Massilia litorea: one gene and its partner. The protein of the gene in region 1 interacts with the protein of each later gene in a pairwise test. Links are inferred from orthologs where the notes say so. Each region holds a gene or a part of one and is shown on either strand. Other genes may lie near its edges.

The links. The genes of interacting proteins can lie anywhere in the genome.
Region 2: the proteins of kdsB (region 1) and LPB04_RS15445 interact in binary tests that used the Escherichia coli proteins (3 or more experiments, as listed by UniProt). The link is inferred for Massilia litorea from one-to-one orthologs.

What each region holds. Positions count from the first base shown.
Region 1 is NZ_CP062941.1:4,966,803-4,972,036, forward strand. The notes cover bases 2,501-5,234. They hold kdsB (3-deoxy-manno-octulosonate cytidylyltransferase), read right to left. Parts: upstream 4,377-5,234; coding sequence 3,624-4,376; downstream 2,501-3,623. Other genes in these bases: LPB04_RS22285 (sodium-translocating pyrophosphatase), read right to left, coding at 2,501-2,596; adk (adenylate kinase), read right to left, coding at 2,775-3,431; LPB04_RS22300 (Trm112 family protein), read right to left, coding at 4,387-4,557; lpxK (tetraacyldisaccharide 4'-kinase), read right to left, coding at 4,538-5,234. Outside these bases: LPB04_RS22280 (DsbA family protein), read left to right, coding at 1-252; more of LPB04_RS22285, read right to left, coding at 428-2,500. UniProt on the Escherichia coli protein: Activates KDO (a required 8-carbon sugar) for incorporation into bacterial lipopolysaccharide in Gram-negative bacteria.
Region 2 is NZ_CP062941.1:3,423,231-3,431,073, reverse strand. Bases 1,969-4,811 are described here. They hold LPB04_RS15445 (TetR/AcrR family transcriptional regulator), read left to right. Parts: upstream 1,969-3,020; coding sequence 3,021-3,602; downstream 3,603-4,811. Other genes in these bases: LPB04_RS15435 (MFS transporter), read left to right, coding at 4,407-4,811; LPB04_RS15440 (SDR family oxidoreductase), read left to right, coding at 3,691-4,395; LPB04_RS15450 (DUF5694 domain-containing protein), read right to left, coding at 1,969-2,849. Outside these bases: LPB04_RS15465 (alpha/beta fold hydrolase), read right to left, coding at 1-37; LPB04_RS15460 (3-hydroxybutyrate dehydrogenase), read left to right, coding at 166-960; LPB04_RS15455 (CatA-like O-acetyltransferase), read left to right, coding at 1,122-1,769; more of LPB04_RS15450, read right to left, coding at 1,776-1,968; more of LPB04_RS15435, read left to right, coding at 4,812-5,816; LPB04_RS24460 (hypothetical protein), read right to left, coding at 5,865-6,077; LPB04_RS24455 (PQQ-dependent sugar dehydrogenase), read right to left, coding at 6,101-6,589; LPB04_RS24070 (hypothetical protein), read left to right, coding at 6,473-6,820; LPB04_RS15420 (tetratricopeptide repeat protein), read right to left, coding at 6,968-7,843. UniProt on the Escherichia coli protein: Involved in response to both electrophiles and reactive chlorine species (RCS). Represses the transcription of the nemRA-gloA operon by binding to the NemR box.

The DNA.
Region 1 (5,234 bases):
GAAAACCAGGACATGCTCGATGAGGATGCCCTGCCCGCGCTGGCTTCGAACCTGGCCATCGATGCCCAGCGCTTCGCGCGCGAACTGGACGACGGCAAGCACCGTGCCCGGGTCGAGGCCGACGCCGAACAGGCCCAGTCGCTCGGCGCGCGCGGGACGCCGACCTTCTTCATCAACGGCGAGCGCTATCACGGGGATTCGGATCACGCGTCGCTGGCGTCGGCGCTGAAGAAGGCGCTGGACGAGGCTTGAACGGCAACGGCGGGAGCGGGCTATCGCAACAGTAACGCAGGGTGGGCTCACGAGCCCACGCGGTCGCTGCATCCGGACAGTGTTGCAAATAATCCTGGATATCCGTCCAAAGATACAGCGCTGTTGTTCAAGCGGTGATGCCGCGTGGGCACAAGTGCCCACGCTACGAGCCACCTCAGTGCTGCGCGCGGGGCTCCTGCGCCACCGTGGTTGGTGTTGCCTTGCTCGCCGGCTGGACGCCACTCCGTTCGACCGGCTTGGCCGACCACTTCAGTTGCGCGATCTCCGGCGCGGAGACGGCGACCCAGCCCGCGGCCGGCAATAGCGGCACCATCAGCAGCGCGACGATGTTGATGATCTTGATGAGGGGATTGACGGCCGGGCCGGCGGTGTCCTTGTACGGGTCGCCGACGGTGTCGCCCGTCACCGCCGCCTTGTGCGTGTCCGAGCCCTTGCCGCCGTAATTGCCGTCCTCGATGTATTTCTTGGCATTGTCCCAGGCGCCGCCGCCGGTCGTCATCGAAATGGCGACGAACAGGCCGGTGATGATGGTGCCCATCAGCAGGCCGCCGAGCGCGGCGGGTCCCAGCAGCATGCCGACCGCGACCGGCACCACCACCGGCAGCAACGAGGGAATGATCATCTCGCGGATCGCGGAAGCGGTCAGCATGTCGACTGCCTTGTGGTATTCGGGTTTGCCGGTGCCGGCCATGATGCCCGGGATGTCGCGGAACTGGCGCCGCACCTCGACCACGACCGCGCCCGCAGCCCGCCCCACTGCTTCCATCGCCATCGCCCCGAACAGGTAGGGAATCAGGCCGCCGATGAACAGGCCGACGATCACCATCGGATTCGACAGTTCGAAGGCCATCGACATCCCGGCCGTGTCGAGCGCGTGGCTGTAGTCGGCAAACAGGACCAATGCCGCGAGACCGGCCGAGCCGATCGCATAGCCCTTGGTCACGGCCTTGGTCGTGTTGCCGACGGCGTCGAGCGGGTCGGTAATCGCGCGCACGGACTCCGGCATGCCGCTCATTTCGGCGATGCCGCCGGCGTTGTCGGTGATCGGGCCGTAGGCGTCGAGGGCGACGATGATGCCGGCCATCGACAGCATCGAGGTCGCCGCGATCGCGATCCCGTACAGCTGGCCCAGCTGGTAGGCCACCAGGATCGCGACGCAGACCACCAGCACCGGGTAGGCGGTCGACTTCATCGACACGCCGAGGCCGGCGATGATGTTGGTGCCGTGGCCGGTGGTGGAGGCTTCCGCGATGTGGCGTACCGGCTTGAAATCGGTGCCGGTGTAGTACTCGGTGATGTAGACCATCAGGCCGGTCAGCACGATGCCGACGATGGCGCAGCCCAGCATGCTGGCGCGCATGGCCGGGTCTTCCCAGACCATCCAGGTGACGACGATGAAGCCGAGCAGCGACAGCCCGGCGGCCCACCACAGGCCGGTGTAGAGGGCCGACATGATCTTGTGTCCTGGACGGGCGCGCACCATCGAGCAGCCGACGATGGAACCGAGGATGGACACCGCGCCCAGCAGCAGCGGGTAGATGACGGCGGCGCCGTTCTCGCCGCCGACCAGCAGCGCGCCGAGCAGCATGGTCGCGATCAGGGTGACGACATAGGTTTCGAACAGGTCGGCCGCCATGCCGGCGCAGTCGCCGACGTTGTCGCCCACGTTGTCGGCAATCACCGCCGGGTTGCGCGGGTCGTCTTCCGGAATGCCGGCTTCGACCTTGCCGACCAGGTCGGCGCCGACGTCGGCGCCCTTGGTGAAGATGCCGCCGCCCAGGCGCGCGAAGATCGAGATCAGCGAAGCGCCGAAGGCCAGGCCGATCAGCGGCGCGATGATGTCATGGCGGGTGCGGCCGCTGCCTTCGCCCATGCTGGTGAGGAACCAGTAGAACAGCGTGACGCCCAGCAAGCCCAGCCCGACGACCAGCATGCCGGTGATGGCGCCGCCCTTGAAGGCGACGGCGAGCGCTTCCTTCATGCCGGTTGCGGCGGCCTGCGCGGTGCGCACGTTGGCGCGCACGGAGACGTTCATGCCGATGAAGCCGCAGGCGCCGGAGAGCACGGCGCCCGAGAAGAAGCCGAGCGCGGTCCAGGGACCGAGCAGCGCGTAGATGGCGACCAGCAAGACCAGCCCGACGATGCCGATGGTGCGGTACTGGCGCCCGAGGTAGGCCGAGGCGCCCTCCTGGATGGCCTGGGCGATGAGGCCCATGCGTTCGTTGCCGGCGTCCTGCCGGAGGATCCAGGTACGGGCCCAGAGCCCGTAGACAACCGCGATGACGCCGCATGCCACGGCAAACGCGAGATAGTTTGCAGCCATATCGTCCCCTTTGGTTTTCGATCAAGTCACAACCACACATTGAAGAATGCCCAGCCTTCCGGCGAAGCAGTCTGACTCACTGCGTACTGCACAACTTTGATAAAAAATTATGGTGCGACGGATGGCGGCGGGGTCACCCGGGGCAAAAAAAAACGGACGTTGCCGTCCGCTTCGTGTCTTACTCGGAAAGTGCGGCGAAGGCCGCGTCCCGTACTTGTTCGACTGGTCCCACACCCGCGATCTTGCGGTACTTCGGGGCGCCCGGCAGGCCCGACTGGGCCCAGTTGTTGTAATAGCCGAGCAGCACTTCGGTCTGGTTATGGTAGACCGCGAGGCGCTTCTTGACGGTTTCTTCCTTGTCGTCGTCGCGCTGGACCAGCGGCTCGCCGGTGACGTCGTCGAGGTCGTCCACTTTCGGCGGGTTGAACTTGGTGTGGTACACGCGGCCAGAGGCCGGGTGCGAGCGGCGACCGCTCATGCGTTCGACGATCAGTTCGTCCGGCACGTCGATTTCCAGCACGTAGTCGACGTTGATGCCGTTGTCCTTCATGGCGTCGGCCTGGGCGATCGTGCGCGGGAAGCCGTCGAACAGGTAGCCGTTGGCGCAATCGGCTTCCTGCAGGCGGTCCTTGACCAGCCCGATCATGATGTCGTCCGAGACCAGTCCGCCTGCGTCCATCACCTTTTTCGCCGCCAGGCCCAGCTCGGTACCAGCCTTGATCGCCGCGCGCAGCATGTCGCCGGTGGAGATCTGCGGGATATTGTATTTTTCCTTGATGAAGTTAGCCTGGGTACCCTTACCGGCGCCAGGGGCTCCTAACAGAATGAGACGCATGAAAAATTCCTAAAACGGATGTTGAAATGTTGAAAGCTGTTATCGTGTTGGCAATGAATCGCGATTGATGCATATCTGACTACCTTGGTACGAAACTTACCACAAAAGTAAGCCCCAGCGCCAATCCCGGCGGTTGAGACCGCGGTTTTATTGAGGTAGCGCAGTTAGCCCGAGAATCAATTTCCACACCGATCAAGACGCATACTGCAGGCGTACCCGTGCCAGGTCTTCCGGCGTGTCGACGCCGGCTGGCGGGGCGCTGTCGGTGACGTGGACCGCGATCGGATAACCGTGCCAGAGCACGCGCAATTGTTCGAGCGCCTCGATCTGTTCCAGGGGCGCCGGTTCCAGCCCCGGATAGGCCTGCAGGAAAGCGTTGCTGTAGGCATACAGGCCGATGTGGCGTAGCGGTGCATAGCCGGCCGGCAAAACGTCGCGGGTGGCGGCAAAAGCGTCGCGGTGCCAGGGAATGGTGGCGCGCGAGAAATACAGGGCCCTGCCCGCCTTGTCGAGCACGACCTTGACGACGTTCGGATTGAAAACCTCGGCCACGTCGCTCAATGGATGGGCGCAGGTTGCCATTGGCACCCCGGCACTGATGCGGCCGGCGCAGGCTGCCAGCAGCGCAGGGTCGATCAGGGGCTCGTCGCCCTGCAGGTTGACGACGACTTCATCATCGGCCAGTCCCAGCGCCAGCGCCACTTCGGCGATGCGGTCGGTGCCGGACGGGTGGTCGCTGCGGGTCATGCGCGCCTCGACGCCGTGCGCCGCGCAGGCGGCCAGGATGTCGGCGTGGTCGGTGGCGACGACGATGCGGGACGCCCCGGACGCGCGGGCGCGCTCGGCGACGCGCACGACCATCGGTTTGCCGCCGAGGTCGGCCAGCGGCTTATTCGGCAGGCGGGTCGAAGCGAGGCGGGCAGGAATAATAACGGTAAAGTTCATCTTCAACGCGTCATACCGGCTCGATCTTGCGCGCCTGGTCGGCCCACATGATCGGGATGCCGTCGCGGATCGGATATGCCAGGCGGTCCGGGCGGCAAGTCAGTTCCTGGGCCTTCTTATCGTATTCGAGCGGTCCCTTGCACAACGGGCAGACCAGGATATCAAACAGGCGAGCGTCCACGACATTTCTCCACAATGAGTTCGGCCAGGGCGGCGTCGATGCGCGCCGTGACCGGGACCACCCACAGCCGTGGATCGTCCTTCAGGTTTTCAAGTTGCCCACATTTTACTGCATCCTTCTCGGTGATCAGGATGACATCGGCGTCGACGCCGGCAAATGGGTTCTCGCGGAAATCGTAGTGGTCGGGCAAGGGCAGCTCGGCAAAGTCGAGCCCGGCGCCGCGCAGCAGGCTGAAGAAGCGGCCCGGGTTGCCGATTCCGGCGGCGGCCAGCAGGCGCTGTCCGGCAAACGAGGCCAGCGGACGGCTCTGGCGTGGGTCGGCCAGGCGCTCGGCGCTATCGCCCACCAGCTGCATCCGGAATGGCGTGCCGCCGACGCTGGCCGCCAGTCGCGGGCTGATCTCGGGTGCGTTCACGACGGTGACGTCGCGCCGGCGCGAAGGCGCTTCGCGCAAGGGCCCGGCCGGCAGCAGCCAGCCGTTGCCGGCGCCGCGGCCGTCGAACAGCAGCACCTCGACGTCGCGCGCCAGGGCGTAATGCTGCAGGCCGTCGTCGGTGAGGACGAGGTCGACCTCGGGATGCGCCGCCAGCAGCGCCCTGCCCGCTTCGACCCGCTTCCTGCCGACAAACACGGGCACCCCGGCGCGGCGCGCGATCAGCACCGGCTCGTCGCCGACG
Region 2 (7,843 bases), 1.5 Mb from region 1 along the record:
GCACGCTTTTCAATCTCGCTTCCGCTTGCGCTTCCATATCCTGCTGCTCCCGATGACAATATTGGTATGCCGTTAAGCCCAGCCTCACATTTTAACCGCCCAAGCGATTAGAATTCTACCAATTCCGCGGAACTCGCTCCGATCACCCACCCTTCAGAGGAAACAATGAAATCGAATATGCTAAGCGGCAAAACGGCACTGGTCACCGGCTCGACCTCCGGCATCGGCCTCGGTATCGCCCGTGCGCTGGCCGAACAGGGCGCCAACCTGGTCTTCAACGGCTTCGGCGACGCGCAGCAGATCGAGAAGCTGTACACCGACATCGGCCAGGAATTCGGCGTGCAGACCGCCTACCATAACGCCGACATGTCGAAATCCGAGCAAATCGAGGCGATGATGGCCTTCGCGCAGGAGAAATTCGGCGGCGTCGACATCCTCGTCAACAATGCCGGCATCCAGCACGTGGCCGCCGTCGAGGATTTCCCGACCGAGAAATGGGACGCGATCATCGCGATCAACCTGACCTCCGCTTTCCACACCACGCGCCTGGCACTGCCCGGCATGAAGCAGAAAAACTGGGGCCGCATCATCAACCTGGCGTCGGTGCACGGCCTGGTGGGTTCGGCGCAGAAGTCGGCCTACGTCGCGGCCAAGCATGGCCTGGTCGGTTTCACCAAGGTCACCGCGCTGGAGACGGCGCAGACGGGCGTCACCTGCAACGCGATCTGCCCGGGCTGGGTCCTGACCCCGCTCGTGCAAAAACAGGTCGACGACCGCGCCGCGCGCGAGAACGTGTCGAACGACGAGGCCAAGCGCGCGCTGCTGGCCGAGAAGCAGCCGTCGGGCGAATTCGTGACGCCGGACGAACTCGGTGCGCTGGCGGTGTTCTTCTGCTCGCCGGCAGCCAGCCAGGTGCGCGGCGTCGCGTGGAACATGGACGGCGGCTGGGCTGCGCAGTAAGCATGACCGATCCGGCCACGCTGCCGGATCATTTCTATACGTAGGGTGGGCTCCGCCCACGCGGATCATGGCCAGCACACAGACGAAGTGAAGCGCAAGCCGCGAAATTGCATGCCGTGATATCGCGTGGGCGGAGCCCACCCTGCAACACCCCTTGACGCATGCAAAACTTTGAAAACCGGCGCGACCGCTTCGACCTCTTCGACCGCATGGACAGCCCTGCGGTCAACCTCTGCTTCACGCTCGACCTGCCCGACTACCGCCCCTGGTGCAGGCAGCACGGCCTGCCGCCCTTCCACGTCCTGCTGTGCGCAGTGCTGCGCTCGATCCTGAAAATCGAGAACTTCCGCTACCGCGTCTTCGACGGCGAGGTCATCGAAATCGACCGCCTGATGCCCTCCTTCACGGTCGTGAATCGGCACAATGACCTGAATTTCGCCCTGTTCGACTGGACCGACGACCTGCGCGAATTCGTCCGCCGCGGCGTGGCGGCGCGCGAGCAGGCCTGCGCGATGACGGAACTGAACAACGCGTACGCGGCCCTGTCGCCGCGCCAGTGCAAGGACCAGGTCTTCATCACCTGCATCCCCTGGCTCGATTTCACCTCCATCCAGCATCCGACGGCGACCCTCGGCGCGCCCGACATTCCCTCGCTGGCCTGGGGCCGCTTCAAGGATGGGCCGGACGGGCGCCTGCTGCTGCCGTTCTCGGTGCAGGCCCATCACGGCTTCGTCGACGGCTTTCATATCCACCAGCTGGCGCAGCAGGTCGCGGCCGAGCTGGCGGGCTTCATGGCCGGGCAGCCGTAAGCGAGCTCATTTCAGGACTTTTTCCACGTCCACGATGTCCACGCCCTGCAGCTGCCCCAGCCAGCTGTCGAACCACGGCTTGTGCGATGCCCCGACAACCGACAGCACCCGCGCGCCCGGCCGTTCGCGGAAGGTTTCGCGGATGTTGGCCACCATGCGCAGGTTGCGCACTTCCCAGCCGCCCACCCAGATCTGCGGATAGCCCTCTTTCGATACCGCGCGCATCGATGGGACGACGTTGGCCTCGGCCAGCACGCGCAGGTGGTCCGGAGCGTTGATGGAGCGGTACAGCGGCAGCAGGTCGGGTGCACGCTTGAGCGGCTCCTCGATCGCTTCGATTTTCTTGAAGGCGCCGCCGGTGGCCCAGGCGGCCTCGATCGAACGCACGAAGGCTTTGCTATCGGCGACGTCGATGAGGTCGCCCGTATGGTTGTCGACCGCATGCACGCGCGCCAGGCCGAGCCGCGCGGCCAGGCGTGCGGCGATCTGGTAGCTCTCGTTGTTGCGCTTGCCGAGCTTGACGAGCTGCTCGACGAGCGCGGCGTCCAGGCCGTCCCCCGGATGGCGCTCGCTCGCGGGCAACTGCAGCCACTGGACATAGGCCGAGGCGTTGTCGTAGGACGCGAGGAACAATGCGGCGAGGCGGCGGCGCTGGGCTGGCGTCGGCGGCGCCGGCCAGGCCTTAAGCAGCTTGTTCGCCTCCGCCATCGCCGCCGGCGCCTCGAGCCCCGTCGCGACGCGGGCCGCGTCGACCGGTGGACAGTAATCGGTCCCGTATTTCACCGGATGGCGCGCGGCGAGGTCGCACTCTTCGCCGTTTTCGGTCTCGATGGTGATGATCTCGGGCTTGAAAGCTGCCAGCCGGTCGAGCACACCATCGAGCGCGGCGGGATCGAAGCTGGGCGGCATGGCGCGCAGGTGCACGGTGCCGAGCACGAGTACCTGCGCGCGTGGCCCGGCCATGTCGCGGTCGAGCACCGTCAAGTCGATTTGCGCCCGCTCGGCCAAGGGACAGGCGAGGGCCAGCAGCGGCGCCAGCAAGGCAAGCGCCACGCTACGCTGCACACGGATCGTTCCCATCCGATCACTCCAGAATAGTTTTCGAGAGGAACAATGTATCAAAGGCAAGCCTGGGCCTCAACGGCGAATCGACAGGACGTCCGTTTCGTGGTCCAGGCTGTTAAATATATCGCTTGACGCGCGAATATGACGGTCATAATATGAAGACCATCATATTTGCAGGCCGATGCCATGACTGCCGACACCAAACAAAGCCGCCGCGAACAATCGCACGGCCGCATCCTCGACGCCGCCGCGCGCGCCCTGCGCCGCCAGGGCTATGCCGGCGTGGGCGTGGCCGAGGTGATGAAGGAAGCGGGCCTGACCCACGGCGGCTTCTATGCCCACTTCAAGTCGCGCGAGGCCCTGCTGTCGGCGGCGCTCGAGCATGCGGCCGGCGACAGTACGCAGAGCCTGTCGCGGCGCATCGCTGCCCTGCAGGAAGCGGGCGCCAGTCCGGTGCGGGCGCTGGTCGAGGCCTATCTCTCCGACCTGCACGTCACCAGCAGCGAGCGCGGCTGCGTGGTCGCCGCACTCGGCTCGGAAATGCCGCGCCAGAGCGAAGAGCTGCTGGCGGTGTCGCGCCGCCGCGTGGCGGCCCTGGTCGAGCGCGCACGCGCGGCGCTGCCGCCAACCGATCCGCCCGAGCGCGCCTTCCTGCTTGCCGCCAGCCTGGTTGGCGCCGTACAGATGGCGCGCGCCCTCGGCGACGAAGGCCGCGCGCTGCTCCCCGCCACCCGCGCCGCACTCATCGCCCAGTACGACGCCAACTGAACACGGGCTGCGGCATCCCCGCGGCCTTTTTTTGACGCACAAATATGACGACCATCATATTCCAGAACCCAGCCTGAAAGGAACGACCATGAAACTCAAGGACGCCACCGTCTTCATCACCGGCGCCAACCGCGGCCTCGGCCTGGCTTTCGCCCGCCACGCGCTCGCCGCCGGCGCACGCAAGGTCTATGGCGCCGCGCGCGACCCGGCCTCGGTCACGCTGCCCGGCCTGGTGCCGGTCGCGCTCGACGTGAGCAATCCCTCGCAGGTCGCGGCCGCCGCGGCCGATTGCGGCAACGTCACCCTGGTCGTCAACAATGCCGGCATCGCCGATTTCGGCGGGCTGCTGGGCGAGGACAGCATCGCATCCACGGCGCGCATGATGGAGACCAATGTCTACGGCCTGTTGCGCGTGAGCGGGGCCTTCGCGCCCGTACTGAAAGCAAACGGCGGCGGGGCCCTGCTCAACGTGCTGTCGGTGGCGAGCTGGCTGAGCGCACCGGCACTGGCCGCGTATGCGGTGTCGAAGGCGGCCGCCTGGAGCGCCACCAACGGCCTGCGCAACGAGCTGCGCGCCCAGGGTACGCAGGTGCTGGGACTGCACGTCGGTTTCATCGACACCGATCTCACGCGCGGCATCGATGCGCCGAAACTGGCGCCGGACTTCGTCGCCGCCCAGGCCTTCGAGGCGCTCGAAAGCGGCGCCAGCGAGGTGGCCGTCGGCGAGCTCACCCAGCAGATCAAGCGCGGCCTGTCGAGCGAGCCGGGCATCTACATCGAGTTCGCCCGCTGACCGGAGCCGCCATGACCACGCCCACCCTCGCCCCCGCCGCCACCGACACCGTGCCGCGCGCGCCCGTGTCTCCCTGGCCGACCTTCTGGATCGCCTGCATCGCCGTCTTCCTCGTCTCGATCGACAGCACGGTGCTGTTCGCGGCCTTCGGCGCCCTGACCGCCGCCTTCCCCGCCGCCACGCCGGCCGACCTGTCCTGGGTGCTGAACGCCTACACGGTCGTGTATGCGACGATGCTGATACCCGCCGGCGGCTTGGCCGATGCCCATGGCCGCAAACGCGTATTCCTGTTCGGCGTCACGCTGTTCCTGGCCGCCTCGGCCGCTTGCGGCATGGCCGGCAGCGTGCCCCTGCTGATCGCGGCGCGCGTGGTGCAGGCGCTGGGCGCCGCGCTGCTGACGCCCGCTTCGCTCTCGATCATCCTCGACGCTTTCCCCAAGGAGAAGCGGACGGTGGCGGTCAGCCTGTGGGGCGCGGTCGGGGGCCTGGCCGCCGCCATCGGTCCGAGCCTGGGCACGACCATCGTCGAGCACCTGGGCTGGCCCTGGGCCTTCTACATCAACCTGCCGCTGGGCGCGGTCTCGCTCTGGTTCGGCGCGCTGCGCCTGCGCGAGGCGCAGGTCTCCGGCAAGAAGGCCCGCATCGACGTGGTGGGCATGCTGCTGCTGATCGTCGCCGTCGGCGCGCTGGCGATGGCGATCACCCAGCTCGACTCGCCGCGCTGGAGCCGGCTGGAACTGTCGGCGCTGGCCGCGACCAGCGCGATCGCCTTCGGCGCCTTCGTCGCCTGGGCGAGGACAAGCAGTGCGCCGCTGGTCGACCTGGCCCTGTTCGCCAACCGCAGCTACAGCGCCGTCAACCTGGCCACGCTCGCCTTCGGCACCGCGTTTGCAATGATGTTCTTCGCCTTCTTCTCCTACATGACGCGGATCTGGCATTTCAGCCTGCCGCTGGCGGGCCTGGCCGTCACGCCGGGACCGCTGATGGTGGTGCCGACCGCGATCGTCGCCGGCCGCATCGCGGCGAAAACCGGCCATCGTCCCATCCTGGTCATCGGTTCGCTGGTGTATGCGGCGAGCGGCCTGTGGCTGCTGCTGGTGCCCGGCATCGAGCCGGCCTATGCGACGCACTGGCTGCCGGGCCTGTTCCTGAGCGGGATCGGCGTGGGCATGGTGCTGCCTTCGCTGTCGGGAGCCGCGGTCGCGGGCCTGCCGCCGGCGCAGTATGCGGTCGGCAGCGCCGTCAACCAGGCCACGCGCCAGCTCGGCTCGGTGCTGGGGGTGGCAGTCACCGTGCTGCTGGTCGGGCACGCACAGCTGACCCGCGCGGACTTCCTTCCGCTGTACGGCATGCACGTGGCGCTGGCGCTGCTGACCGGAGCGCTGTGCCTCGCGGTCAGGACCAGACCGGTCCCCCGCTGATGCGATGAACAAATCCGGGGCGCCGCCACGCGCCCCGGAACGATGTGCTCATCGGGTCGCGCTTGGCGGCGCGGCGCTGCGGCCGATGCGGTAGATGACGCCGTCGGTCAGCGACACCACATACAGCTTGCCGTCCGGTCCCTGTTCGATGTCCGGCGTGACGCCGAAACCCCTGCCGATGAGCAGGGTCTCGCTTTCGGTGGGCTCGAATTTGCCCAGGTTGTCGGCCACCTTGTCGGCCAGGCGCGCATCGGCGCTCACGTCGACCGCCAGCCGGTCCGGGCTCAGGCGCAGCCGGTACAGGCTGCCGCCGGTGGTGGCGGTCGGCGCGTAGGACCGGGCCGAACCGATCCACAGACTGCCGTCGTATTCGGCGCCCAGTGCGTCGCCCCGTACAAAGGCCGTCCCCGCCGGCCCGACGTCATAGCGCCAGCTGAACTGCGGATCCTCGTAGGTGGCGCCGGGCAGCATGACCATGCGCGCCGTTGGCGGTGTCCGCGAGGCGGATGGGCGGATAGCGCAGCTGCTGCAGGTCGCCGGCGAACATCGTCGTTTCGATCCCCTTGAACTCGGAATGGAGGCTGAGCGGTCCCATGGTGCCCGGTCGAGCTCTCGGTCCAGCGGATGTAGACGAAAGGCAGGGCCGGAAAATCCGGATGCAGCGCAATACCGAGCAGGCCGCGTTCCGAGGCCGAATTGACGGCCAGATCGAGCACGGGCGTCGCCTGCCCCCCCCCGGTGGCCCGTTTCACCTGGCCGGTCGCTTTTTCCAGGATCAGGGCTTCGTCCGTGCCGATAAAGGCGATCCCGATCGGCGTGGTCAGGCCGCCGAGCCAGGTCGTGACCTGCAGGTTCGGGTCGAGCATCTCGACTGGAATCGAATCGGCGAGCGCAGCGGGCGCGGCCGTTCCCAGCATCACGGACAGGGCGAGAATCGAAGCGGCCCTTGCGGACCCTGGTGCTGCCGGCCTCCCCCTGGATGGTTCTTCAAAGCGTGTTGTTGACATGATGATCCTCCAATCCGTCGGCGTACCAAAAGCCGCGCATCGGCATCCGATCCGCAAGACAGGCAATCAATACCGACACGCGGGGAGGATTGGACCGCAAACGCGTGGAGGGTTCTGGCCGAGCCGCCGGCGCCTTTGCCCTCTTCAGGCCGCGCGCATCAGCAGCAAGTGGCCGGCGACCTCGCTGCCGTTCTCGCTGCGCACGACCGCGGCTTCGGCCTCGACCAGCCTGAAGCCGTGCCCGAGCGCCAGGCGCCGCAGGTAGGCCATGGAGTGCGCGTAGCGGTTCGACGGCTGCAGCACATACTCCGGTACCGCGCCTTCTGCGCCCGCCTCGGTCGAGAAGCAGAACCAGCCGCCGGGACGCAATGCGCCGCGCACCTGGGCGAACAAGGCGTCCAGGTCGCCGAAATACACCAGCACGTCGGCGGCCACGGCCAGGTCGAAGCTGCGCGGGCGCGCCGCGAGGAAGGCGCCGATGTCGGCGCATGCCAGCTCGTCGTACAGCCCGGTCGCGCGCGCCTGTGCCAGCATGTTCCCGGACAGGTCGACGCCGGTCAGGTGCCGCGCGTTCGGGCGCAGGAAAGGCCCGCACAGGCCCGTGCCGCAGCCAAGGTCCACGGTAGCGAGACCGGCAGCCTGGACATGGCGCCTGATGGCCGCGTCGACCAGGGCCGGCGTGCGGTAGCCCAGCACCCCGGTGAGGTGGCGCTCGAAATGGCCGGCGTACCCGTCGAACAGGGCTTTGACGTAGCCGGCCGGGGCCTGCTTCGGCGCCGCGCCGACGCCGAGCGCGGCCAGCGCGAAGTCGATCCCGCCCGTGTCCTCGGCAAGCGCGCGCGCCTGTTCATAGGCGGCGATCGCTTCCTCGCGCCGGTGCAGGGCCAGCAGCGCATCGCCACGCTGCTGGTGGCTCGCCGCGTGGCCGGGCCGCAGGCGCAGCGCAGCGTCGAAACACGCCAGCGCCGCGAGCGGCCGCTCGAGCTTCAGCAGGGTCAGGCCGCGTCCCGTGTGCGCTTC